2 regions of the Sphingomonas sp. CFBP 13603 genome follow, and region 2 is predicted to be linked to the other one. Evidence: predicted binding sites of a transcription regulator. Region 2 holds the regulator's gene; the other holds the start of a gene.
What was found. Region 2 encodes LexA, which represses DNA repair genes until DNA is damaged. Its sites were predicted from a motif close to GTTCCNCNCTTGTTCT; they were not measured.

Region 1 (6,031 bases), on a different contig from region 2:
GCACGGTCGTCGCGCGCGTCGCATGCGCGCGGCCGGGACGGTAATCCGGGGGGAAGCGGACGTCGCCCTGCGCAACGGCGACCGGCTCCACCGCGAACCCGAACCGCCATGCCGCGTTCCGCAACCCTGCCGGGTCGAGCATCCAGCGCTCCGCCGGATCGCGCTCCAGATCGACCAGCCCGCTTTCGAGCCTTGCGACGATCTCGTTTGCGACCGCACCGACTTCGCGCACGTCGCGCACCAGCAGGCGGCAATGGCTACATTCGCACCAGTCCGCACGCGCGAGCCAGTCCCAGTTTCCACAGATCGAGCATCGTAATCGCATGGTTCGGGCAACCCGCAGCGCGGGCGAGCGGTTCCCCGCGGCGGTCGTCGCCACCCGGCCTAATGGCGCTTACCGGCGGATGACGGGTGTAGCTCTCAATAGCCGAGCGAATGCGCGAGGGTCAGCAGGAGCCAGTACAACGCGCCCGACAGCAGCATCGCCACCGGCAGCGTCATCACCCAAGCGAGGGCCATGTTCATCACGGTCCGACGCTGCAACCCGGCGCCGTTCGCGACGCTCGCGCCCGCGACGCCAGACGACAGGATGTGCGTGGTCGACACCGGCATGCCGTAATTCACCGCCAGCAGGATCGTCGCCGCGGCCACCAGTTCGGCCGACGCGCCCATTCCGTAGGTCAGGTGCGTCTTGCCGATCCGCTCGCCGACGGTGACGACGATCCGCTTCCACCCGACCATCGTGCCGAGGCCTAGCGCGAGTGCGACCGTCACCTTCACCCAGGTCGGGATGTACCGCGTGCCTTGTTCCAGCTTGCCGCTGTAGCTTTTCAGCGTCGTGATTTCCTGCGCGGTGAAGCGGCTCTGCGCGGCCTTGTCGGCGGCGATCAGCTTGGTCGTGTCGAGCACCAGGTACATGTCGTTGCGCAGGTTCGGCGTCGCCGCGGCCGGCACCTTGCCGAGCGAACCATAGCCCGCGATCCGGCTCGATACGTCGTCCGACAGCGTCGCCAGCGCACCATAGACGACCGGATCTGCGACCCGCTTCGACTTCAGCGCCTGCGTGACGGCGGTGCGCGCCGCACCCACATTCGCCGGCCTGCCGTCGGCATGCGCGACATATGCCGCCGAAGCCGCTCGCGCTGCCTGGACGAACGCCGGCGTCGCGCTCTCGGGCATCGTCCGGTTGAGCGCATAGGCGGTCGGCGCGCAGCCAATCAGGATGAGCATGATCAGGCCCATGCCCTTCTGCCCATCATTGCTGCCATGCGCGAAGCTGACCGCGGTGCAGGTGCCGATCAGCAGCGCGCGGATGCCGCGCGGCGGCGGGGTCTGACCTTCGGGTGCCTCGTACAGCTTCTTGTCGCGCAGGAACCGCTTCATCACGAGCAGCAGCAACAGCGCGCCGACGAAGCCGATCACCGGGCTGAACGCGAGCGCGGAGAGGACTTTCCAGACTTGTGCCATGTCGACGCCCGACGTTCCGTCCGAACCGCCGCTGATCAGCTGGTTGGCCAGCCCGACGCCCAGGATCGACCCGATCAGCGCGTGGCTCGACGAATTGGGCAGTCCGACCGCCCAGGTCGCGAGATTCCAGAGAATCGCCGCGAGCAGCAACGCGAAGATCATCGCGAAACCGCCGGCGCTGCCGACGTTGAGGATCAGGTCGACCGGCAACAGCGTGACGATCGAATAGGCGACCGCGCCCGACGACAGCATCACCCCGAGAAAGTTGAAGAAGCCCGACCACACGACCGCGAACGGGGCCGGCATCGAATGCGTGTAGATGACCGTGGCGACTGCATTGGCGGTATCGTGAAAGCCGTTCACGAACTCGAACCCGAGTGCGATCAGCAACGCGAGCGCGAGAAATGCGAATGCGCCGCCGGCCAAGCTCTCGCCGACCTGCGCGGTATCGGTGGCGATGCTGATCCCGGCATAGGCCATCCCGCCGAGCAGGATCGCGAAGAAGATCCACCGCCCGGACGGATGCAGCGAATGATCGAGCTTCGGGCCGCTGCGGGGAGTCGAAGCGATCGCATCCGCGGTGAATGTGGAGGTAGCCATAGCGCGTGCAGTCGGCCCTAACGATGACAACTTTATGACAGGCCCGATCAAGACGTCGCGGGAGGCTGGTCCGAAGACGGGGCGGCAGCCGTGCCGCCCCGTTCGCGGGTCATCGCGGCGCGACGTTGCTTGCCAGCTGCACGCCGTTGCGCCCGAGCAACGCCGCCACCTGGACGCTGGCGTCCTTGATCATTTCGCGCCGGCATTGCTGCGAGTCGCCGAATGCGTCGAGCCCGCCGGTACGCGGTGCGCACGCGGTGGAGATCGCGGCTCGCAGGCGGTGCTGGAACGCGGTCCGCCCGGCCTCGCTGGTCAGGTCGACACCGGCGAGGCTGACGCGGACGGTGACCGGATCGCGTAACGGCGCGGCCGTGACGCTGGTGGATAAAAGGCATGCGCCGACGATCGCCGCGCAAGCGGCGCTAATCGAGATCTTCATGATGATGTCCTCAAATGGTCCTGCGGTCCGCACGCTCGATAGCGCGCGGGCAACGGCTTGCGTTTCGTAAGGCCTTTCTGAATGCGGCCTCTGCGATCACGAACCACGTTGCTGGCGCGAGCCCTACGCCGCGATCGTTACGCTTGCGCGTCGCTTCCGAGACGGTTCGGCGGCGGTCCGGGTTTATACGATTAATCGACCGGCCGCGTCGTCGAACGGAGCTAGGACCGGCCACGACTCGCCAATTTCCTTCGGACGCCGACCCAAAATGTGATACGGGACCGAGCAAATCACCCGGTCAGCCACATGAAACGCCACGGTCTGGCCGCCTATCCGCATTAACGTATAGGGCGCGGCCTACATGCCCGGATAGCGTTCGAACGCCGGCAGCGCGGCGACGTCGGTCATCCACGCTAACCGCTCCGCGACCTGGATATGCGCGCCAGGCGGCGCAGCTTCGGGGTTGTTCAGCGTGGAGGACTGGATATCGATAATCCCCGGCAGGTATGCGGCGTTGGCGTAGAACAGCCCCGTTCCGCATTTTCCACAGAACTGCCTTCGTCCGGTCGCCGACGATTCGTAGGTCACCGGATCGCCCGAAACGGTCACCTGCTCGGTCTTGAACGCGATCCAGCCGACCATCGGCGCGCCTGCGCTGCGACGGCAATCGCCACAATGACAGAGCGCATGGTGCTCGGGCTCGCCCTCCGCGACATAGCCGATCGCTCCGCAATGACATCGTCCCGCCAGCATGTCCGCCTCCCGTGATGTTCTCGGCTTGTTCCACGTATCGACAACCTGCGCAAGCCATACCCGCTTGCCCCTTTGCCCCCCGTTCCCTACCTGTTCACCGGTGAACCAGATCGCCCAAACGTCCGCGCCGCAAGCAGAGCCTCCCTATCTGCGCGGCCTCAATCCGCCGCAGCGCGAGGCGGTGCTGACCACCGACGGTCCCGTGCTGATCATCGCGGGCGCCGGCACGGGCAAGACCGCGGCACTCACCGCACGGCTCGCGCACCTGATCTTCACCAAAAAGGCGTGGCCATCCGAGATCCTCAGCGTCACCTTCACCAACAAGGCCGCACGCGAGATGCGCGAGCGGGTCGGGCGCCTCGTCGGCGATGCGGTCGAGGGCATGCCGTGGCTCGGCACGTTCCACGCGATCGCTGCAAAGATGCTGCGTCGCCACGCCGAACTGGTCGGGCTGCAATCGAACTTCACGATCCTCGATACCGACGACCAGCTGCGGTTGCTCAAGCAGCTGATCCTCGCCGCGGATATTGACGAAAAGCGTTTCCCGACGCGCAGCCTCGCCGGGCTGATCGACCAGTGGAAGAACAAGGGCCTCGTCCCCGCCGATATCGATGCCGGCGAGTCCGAGCGTTACGCGAACGGCCGCGGCGGCGAGTTGTACCAGCAATACCAGGCGCGTCTGATCGCGCTGAACGCCTGCGATTTCGGCGACCTGCTGCTCCACATGCTGGTGATCCTGAAGACGCACCGCGACGTGCTCGCGCAGTATCAGCAGCGCTTCAAATATATCATGGTCGACGAGTATCAGGATACCAACTCGTCGCAATATCTCTGGCTGCGGCTGCTCGCGCAGGAGCGCAAGAACATCGCCTGCGTCGGCGACGACGACCAGTCGATCTATTCGTGGCGCGGCGCACAGGTCGAGAACATCCTGAAGTTCGAGCGCGACTTTCCGGGCGCGAAGGTCATCCGGCTGGAGCAGAATTACCGCAGCACGCCCCACATCCTCGGCGCCGCATCGGGTGTGATCGCCAACAATGGCGGGCGGCTCGGCAAGCAGCTCTGGACCGAGCGCGACGTCGGCGAGAAGGTGAAGGTCATCGGCGTCTGGGACGGCCCCGAAGAAGCGCGCCGCGTCGGTGAGGAGATCGACATCGTCCGCCGCTCCGGCAAGAGCCTCGACGAAGTGGCGATCCTGGTCCGTGCGCAGCACCAGACGCGCGAGTTCGAGGACCGCTTCATCGCGATCGGCATGCCGTACAAGATCGTCGGCGGCTTCCGCTTCTACGAACGCGCCGAGATCCGCGACGCGCTCGCCTATCTCCGCGTGGTCAACCAGCCGGCGGACGACCTCGCCTTCGAACGCATCGTCAACGTCCCCAAGCGGGGCCTCGGCGACAAGGCGGTCGCGCGCATCCACCAGCTCGCCCGCGCCACCGGCACGCCGCTGACCACCGCCGCCGCCCGCATCCTCGACACCGACGAACTGACCGGGGCTGCAAAGAAGTCGCTCGGACGGCTGGTCGGCGACATCGCCCGCTGGCGCGACATGGCGACCAGCCTGCCGCACGCCGAACTCGCCCGCCAGTTGCTCGACGAGAGCGGCTACACCGCGATGTATCAGGCCGAGAAATCGGTCGAAGCCACCGGCCGCCTGGAGAACCTCAGCGAACTCGTCCGCGCGATGGAGGAATACGACTCGCTCGGCGCGTTCCTCGAACACGTCAGCCTCGTGATGGACAACGAGGGCGGGGCGCAGGATCCGCAGGTCACGATCATGACCATCCACGCCGCCAAGGGCCTCGAATACGACACGGTGTTCCTGGTCGGCTGGGAGGAAGGCCTGTTCCCGTCGCAACGCTCGCTCGACGAAGGCGGCGTGAAGAGCCTCGAGGAGGAACGCCGCCTCGCTTACGTCGCGATCACGCGCGCACGGCGGCTCGCCGTCATCATCCACGCCGCCAACCGCCGCATCTACGGCCAGTGGAACTCGTCGATCCCCTCGCGCTTCGTCGCCGAACTTCCGCCTGAGCACATCGACACGGAAACCACGATGTCCGGCGGTGCGAGCCTCTGGCAGGCCAACTGGTCCGACCGCGCCGATCCGTTCGCCGACGTCGCCCGTGGCACTGGCCGAGGCCCCGGCTGGCAGCGAGCATCCGGCACCGGCAGCACCTTCTCCACCAAACCCGCCCGAGTCGTCGAAAGCCGATCGAGCGCGATCAGCCTCGGCAACAAGGGCCGTGACGACCTCTCGCTCGGCATGCGCGTCTTCCACCAGAAATTCGGCTACGGCGCGATCGCCGAGATCGAGGGCAACAAGCTGGAGATCGACTTCGAGAGCGCAGGCCGGAAGCGGGTCATGGATACGTTCGTGACGCTCACGCCCTAGTCGGGTGCCGGCGCTGAACGGACAGCGCTCATCGCGTACCTCCCCCTCGCGGGGGAGGATTGCAATTCAACCGACTGTCGCGGGCGCCCAGAGCGAGACCGCCAGATCCTCCAGATAGTCCGCCGCCACCTTTGCCGCGTCGGCGTCGTACAGGTCCGCGAGCGCCGCAGGGTCCAGCGCCTTGGCGGCGTCGAGGATGCCGCGCCACGGCGTCAGCGCACCCGGCCATGCCGGCAGCGCCACCGCCGCGCCCAGTTCCGCCAGCCGTTCGGCCTTGCGCGTCTGCTCGCTGAAATATCGCCACTCGGGCGCGCAGACATACGGGCGACCGACGCGGGCGATCTCGTGCACGGTGTTGTCGCCAGCCGAGGCGATGACGA
Region 2 (6,031 bases):
TCGCGCTGGGGCTCGGGCTTATTTGGGCTCGATCAGAGTCGGTGGCCCGGCCGGTGTTGGGCGGACCGACGATCGCGAGTTTCTCGGCCAAGGTGGAGGCGATCGAACCGCTGGTTGCACGCAAGCTGGTCCGGCTGACGCTGCTGCCGATCGGGAAGGGAGTGGAGGCCGACGGGCAACCGGTCGCCCTGCCATACCGTGTCCGCGTCAATCTGGCGGAAGCGGATGCGCCGAAGCTGCTGGGAACGGGAGCGGTCGTGCATCTACGGGCGCGGCTGATGCCGCCGCCGCTGCCCGCGGTTCCGGGCGCCTACGATTTCGCGCGAGTTGCTTGGTTCGGCGGGATCGGAGCGACAGGCCGGGGCTTCGCACCGGTCGCTGTGACAACGCCGAGCGAGTCGGGTGCCGGCGTCCGCGTTGCGCTCTCGCGCCATATCGTTTCACGATTGGATGGCAGCGCAGGCGGGATCGCCGCAGCGCTCGCAACTGGCGACGTCGGTGCGATCAGCGAAGAGGATTCGGAGGCGATGCGTCGCGCCGGGCTCGCGCATCTGCTGTCGGTGAGCGGGTTGCATATTACGGCGGCGGTGGCGGCGACGATGTTGATCGTGTTGCGGCTGCTGGCGCTGAGTCCTTGGTTAGCACTGCACGCGCGCTTGCCTCTGATCGCTGCGCTGGCTGGAGCGGCGGCGGCGATCGCCTATACGTTGCTGACCGGAAGCCAGGTTCCGACGATCCGGTCGTGTGTGGCCGCGCTGCTCGTGCTGGCGGCGCTGGCGATGGGGCGCGAGGCGATGACCTTACGTCTCGTCGCGGCGGGGGCAGCGTGCGTCATGCTCGTGCTGCCCGAGTCGGCGGCGGGGCCGAGCTTCCAACTCTCGTTCGCGGCAATCACCGCGATCATGGCGCTGCACGAGCATCCAGCCATTCGCGCGTTCTTCGGCCCGCATGAGGAAGGCAGACCGCGCCGCCTCGCTCGCGGCATAGCATCGCTGTTGCTCACCGGCCTGCTCGTCGAGTTCGCGCTCATGCCGATCGCGGTATATCATTTCCACAAGGCCGGGCTCTACGGCGCGTTCGCCAACATCATCGCGATCCCCCTGACGACCTTCGTCGTTATGCCGCTGGAAGCGCTGGCGTTGCTGCTTGATGCCGGCGGGCTTGGCGCGCCGATCTGGTGGCTGGTCCAGCGATCACTCGATGCGCTGCTGTGGCTCGCGCATATCGTTGCTAGCGCACCCGGATCGGTGCGCTCCCTGCCAGCGATGCCGACGGCGGCGTTTGCGTTGATGATCGTTGGGGGGATTTGGATTGCCTTGTGGCGAACGCAGTGGCGGCGGCTCGGGCTGGTACCGCTGACGATCGGCGCGGTCTGGGCGCTGACGACGCCGGCGCCGGATGTTCTCGTGACCGGCGACGGGCGTCATGTCGCGGTGCGGACGGCGGCGGGGCTCGCGATGCTGCGCGATCGGGCCGGCGACTATACGCGCGACATGCTGGCAGAGAACGGCGGGGTGGATGGCGAGCCGCTGCTGCTGGCGGACCAACCCGATGCGCGGTGCAGCCGCGATCTATGCGTCACCGATATCGCCGCACGGGGACGGATGTGGCGGGTCCTCGCGACGCGCAGCGCCTATATGGTCCCGATTGCCGAGTTCCTTGCCGCCTGTCGCAGCGCCGATGTCGTCGTCAGCGAACGGGGCTTGCCGAAACGCTGTGTGCCACGGTGGCTGAAACTGGATCGCCGCATACTCCGTCGAACGGGCGGCGTCGCGTTGACCTTGGGGCGCGGGACGGTCGTGACCATCCTGAACGCAGGCGATCGCCACCCCTGGCGCGATCCGCCTCTCCTCGAACGCACCGCGCATTTGTTCGGGCCGCGACATGGCCGGTTTCACGGTGCTACGTCGTCGTTTCGCGCCAGCCGAGGCCGTCAAAAGTAGAAATGTTCACGCGAAGGCGCAAAGGCGCGAAGGTGATGCGATTCGGGACACCTTCACACCTCCATGAACGATAAGCCGACGTCGGTATTTCGGTGGTCTGCGAAGGCAGGTAGTCGCAAATCTAAACACCACATCTTCGCGCCTTTGCGCCTCCGCGCGAACACAATCACCCGTCGTTGCATGCGATCTTGGTGCAAAGAATTGGTTCACGCGGAGACGCGGAGACGCGGAGAAGGTTCTTGTACGGCAGGATGAATCGGACTGGCGACTATCTGTCTTACTTGCGAAAGACGTTTGGAATGGTTTCGTTCTCCCTAAGCGAAACACCTCCGCGTCTCCGCGCGAACCAATTCTTCGGCTGTGCGAGGGATTGGCGGCGATATGTTCGCGCAGAGGCGCAGAGATTGAGGGTTCGAGTCGAGGTCGCGCTTATGGATCGGAGCGTGAGAGGGTCTTCCGAATGATTGGCGGTGTTTGCTTGGGCGTGTCGAAGAACTGGCCACTTTTTCGACCGCTCCAAGCACATCGCTTAGTTTGCCGAAGAGGCCCGGTCGCTGCTGCCGGTAGGAAAGAGCGACTTGGCTTCCCGGCTTGGCTGTCGCTTCCTTAGCAACCCAAAACCGAGACCGGGCTGCGTCGCGATAACGCAGGCCGGTCTCGGCAACTCAGTCGTAGCGGCGGAGGATGCCGGAGAGTTTGCCCTGCACGCGGACTTGGGCGGGGGCGTAGCGTTGGGGGTCGTAGGCTCGGTTTGCCGGGTCGAGGCGGACCATGGCGCCTTCGCGGCGGAAGTATTTTAGGGTGGCTTCGCTGTCTTCGATCAGGGCCACGACGATCTCGCCGTCTCGCGCCGTTTCGGTGCGGCGTATCAGGGCGTAGTCGCCGTCCAGGATACCGGCCTCGACCATCGAGTCGCCCGAGACTTCCAAGGCATAGTGTTCGCCGGTCCCTAACAACGCAGCGGGGACGGCTAGCATCGTGCTGCCCTCGAACGCTTCGATCGGGACGCCGGCGGCGATGCGGCCGTGGAGGGGAATCTCGATGACGTCGTTGGCCGGCTGCGGCGTTGCGGCCGCGGGGGCTGCCTTGACGTTCGACGGCTTGGACGGCGTCTTCTTTTCCGGACGCTCGGGCATGCGCAGCACTTCGAGCGCGCGCGCGCGGTTCGGCAGGCGGCGGATGAAGTTGCGCTCCTCGAGCGCGCTGATCAGACGGTGGACGCCCGACTTCGACTTGAGGTCGAGTGCGTCCTTCATCTCCTCGAACGACGGCGAGACGCCGGTATCATTGAGGCGATCGTTGATGAAGCAGACGAGTTCGTGCTGCTTGCGCGTGAGCATGGCGGTTCTCCGTCCGGAACAGACTGGGAACTTCTATGGAACATAATTAACGCCGTCAAGCGCTCGCTTCACCCGATCACGAGGATTTCCGCCGATTCGCCTGTCTTTGCTACGGGCGCGTTGCCGGGGCGGACGATGAGGCAGGTCGAGCGGGCCAGTGTCAGGAGCATCGAACTGTCCTGGATCGTCGAGGCATAGGCTTTGCCGTCGCGCAGTTCGGCGCGGAGATAGTCGGTGCGGGCGTTGTTGGCGGGGAGGTCTTCGCCGAGGAGGGCGTGGGTCGACTGGGGGAGCGGGTCGCGTGCGCCGGCCATGTGCGCGACGACGGGTTTGACGAACAACGTCGCGGTGACGAACGCGGAGACCGGGTTGCCGGGGAGACCGAGCACCATCATCTCGCCGATCCGGCCGGCCATCATCGGCTTGCCCGGGCGCAGCGCGATCCGCCAGAAGTCGATGGTGCCGCCGGCGGCTTCGATCGCGGGGCGAACGAGGTCGTGGTCGCCTACCGATGCGCCGCCGGTGGTGACGAGCAGGTCTGCCTGAACGCTGGCGAAGGCCTCGCGGAGGATCTCGAGATTGTCGGGCAGGATGCCGAGATCGATGATGTCGACGGGCATGTCGGCGAGCATCGCGGCGAGCATGATGCCGTTCGATTCGGGGAGCGCGACGCCGTCGGTGATCGAGCCGGGGGGGACGAGTTCGTCGCCGGTGGCGGCGACGGCGACGCGGACGCGGCGGTTGACGGTGAGGCTGCCGTGGCCGCCAGTCGCGGCGACGGCGATGCGCGCGGGGCTGAGGCGGTCGCCGGCGGCGATGAGGCGGGTGCCGGTCGAGAAGTCGAGGCCCTTGCGCCGGGTGTTGCGGCCGAGCGTCGGGGGGCCTTCGCCGGCTAGGATCAGGGTTGCGCCGTCGCGTTCGGCTTCTTCCTGGACCATGACCGTGTCGGCGCCTTCGGGCATTGCGGCGCCGGTGAAGATGCGGGTGGCTTCTCTTGGGCCGACCTTGCCGGTGAAGGGGCGGCCGGCGGCGCTTTCGCCGATGACTTTCCAGGGGCCGGGGAGGTCTTCGAAGCGGATCGCGTAGCCGTCCATGGCGGACAGGTCGGCGGCGGGTTGCGTGCGGCGGGCGAGGATGTCCTCGGCGGCCCAGCGGCCGGCGGCTTCGCGCAAGGCCACGGTTTCGCTGCCGACGCGGGGGGCCATGGCGAAGAGGCGGGACTGGGCTTCGGCGACGGGGACTAGGGTCATGCGTAAGACTCTGTTTTCGGGCGGTTTGGGAAAGTGAAGTATAGGAAGTGTAGACGCTGGGAGCGTTTTGGCGGTTGGCGCTTTTGGGGTGTTGTATGGGGAAGCGCGGGGCGTGGGGGTAGGTTCCGTGCTTTGCCATGGGTTTGGTGTGTAGGACAGGTGTCGTTGCCGGGAGTGCGACGGCAGGGCGGTCTTTGTGACTGACTTGACTGCGTTAGATCGAACGTCGCTGCCACCTCCTTGTTTTCCCGCGAAGGCGGGAGCCCAGTCTGGGTCCCCGCCTTCGCGGGGAAACAAGGGTTGGGCGGAACGGTTGCCCTCTAATACTGTGGCCTTCCCAACTGGGCCCCGGCCTTCGCCGGGGTGGTGTTTTGATTTGGTCGCGGGCTTCTCCGGCGGTGACTGCCGAGTGCGGATGGGTCCTCGATAGCGTTCCTCGACCGTTGGCCAGCGCGGGTTCATCCGATGCGGGGCTTTGTTTGTCGGAAAGAGACACCAGATCAGCATGATGACACGCAATCACCCTCGGGCGAAAGACAGGATCGGGGCGGCGGTGGGTGCTGTCCTGTTGCCGGGGGTGCTTGGCTATGCGCTGCTCAACGGGCTGGTGGTGCCGATGCCGGCGGCGGTGACCGATGCGTTGAAGGTGTTCGATGCGGCGCCGCCTCCGCCACCGCCGCCCGAGGAGAAGGTCAGGCCTCGGCCTTCGCCTAGCCGGAAGCCCGAGGGGGCTGCGTCGCCGCCTAATTTGAAGTCGAAGGCTACCGAGGTGGTGGCGCCGCCGCCGGTAGTGCCGGTTGTGGTGCCGCCGCCTGTCGTGGTTGCGGAGAAGGCGGGGGTGGGGGCGCAGGCGACGGCGGGCGCTTCGGATATTCGCGGGCCGGGGACGGGAAGTGGCGGAGTCGGGAGTGGCACCGGGAGTGGGGGATATGGCGACGGCGATGGCGGCGGGGGCGAGGAGACGCCGCCGGAGTGGCGCAGCGGGCGGTTGCGGGATTCGGATTATCCGCGGGAAGCCGCCGAGACCGGGATTCGGGGGCGGGTGTTTGTGCGGTACTTGGTCGAAACCAATGGGCGGGTGTCGGGGTGCCGCGTGACCCGGTCGAGCGGGAGCCGGGTGCTGGATAATTTGACGTGCCGGCTGATCGAGCAGCGGTTTCGGTATGATCCGTCGCTCGATGCTGCGGGCCGGCCGGTCGAGTCTACGATCGTGGAAAGCCACGACTGGTCGATGGATGGGGATTGAAGTCCCAGGCTAGGCGCGTTCTGCTTGGCTTGCCCTCACCCTCGCCGCCTTTGGCGTCTTTCCCTCTCCCCTTTGGGGAGAGGGTTTTCTTCTACGCGGTCCAGTTGCCGGATTTGCCGCCGGACTTAGCGCGGACGCGGATGTCGGTGAGGACCATCGTCTTGTCGATTGCTTTCGCCATGTCGTAGATCGTCAGGAGCGTGACCGTGGCAGCCGTCAGGGCCTCCATCTCGACGCCGGTCTTGCCTTCGG

Region 1: IFR23_RS02380 (ATP-dependent helicase) is a predicted target of LexA. The motif match lies at 3,341-3,356, and genes of this name have one in related genera.

The regions. Positions count from the first base shown of each region.
Region 1 is NZ_JADBIA010000001.1:491,326-497,356, forward strand. Features, by position in the region: gene IFR23_RS02360 (hypothetical protein) at 1-325, opposite strand, end outside; gene IFR23_RS02365 (inorganic phosphate transporter) at 421-2,067, opposite strand; gene IFR23_RS02370 (UrcA family protein) at 2,177-2,506, opposite strand; gene IFR23_RS02375 (GFA family protein) at 2,864-3,259, opposite strand; gene IFR23_RS02380 (ATP-dependent helicase) at 3,369-5,651, shown strand; gene IFR23_RS02385 (glycosyltransferase) at 5,718-6,031, opposite strand, start outside.
Region 2 is NZ_JADBIA010000005.1:135,990-142,020, forward strand. Features, by position in the region: gene IFR23_RS10350 (ComEC/Rec2 family competence protein) at 1-1,943, shown strand, start outside; gene lexA (transcriptional repressor LexA) at 2,609-3,283, opposite strand; gene IFR23_RS10360 (molybdopterin molybdotransferase MoeA) at 3,352-4,533, opposite strand; gene IFR23_RS10365 (energy transducer TonB) at 5,087-5,779, shown strand; gene moaC (cyclic pyranopterin monophosphate synthase MoaC) at 5,871-6,031, opposite strand, start outside.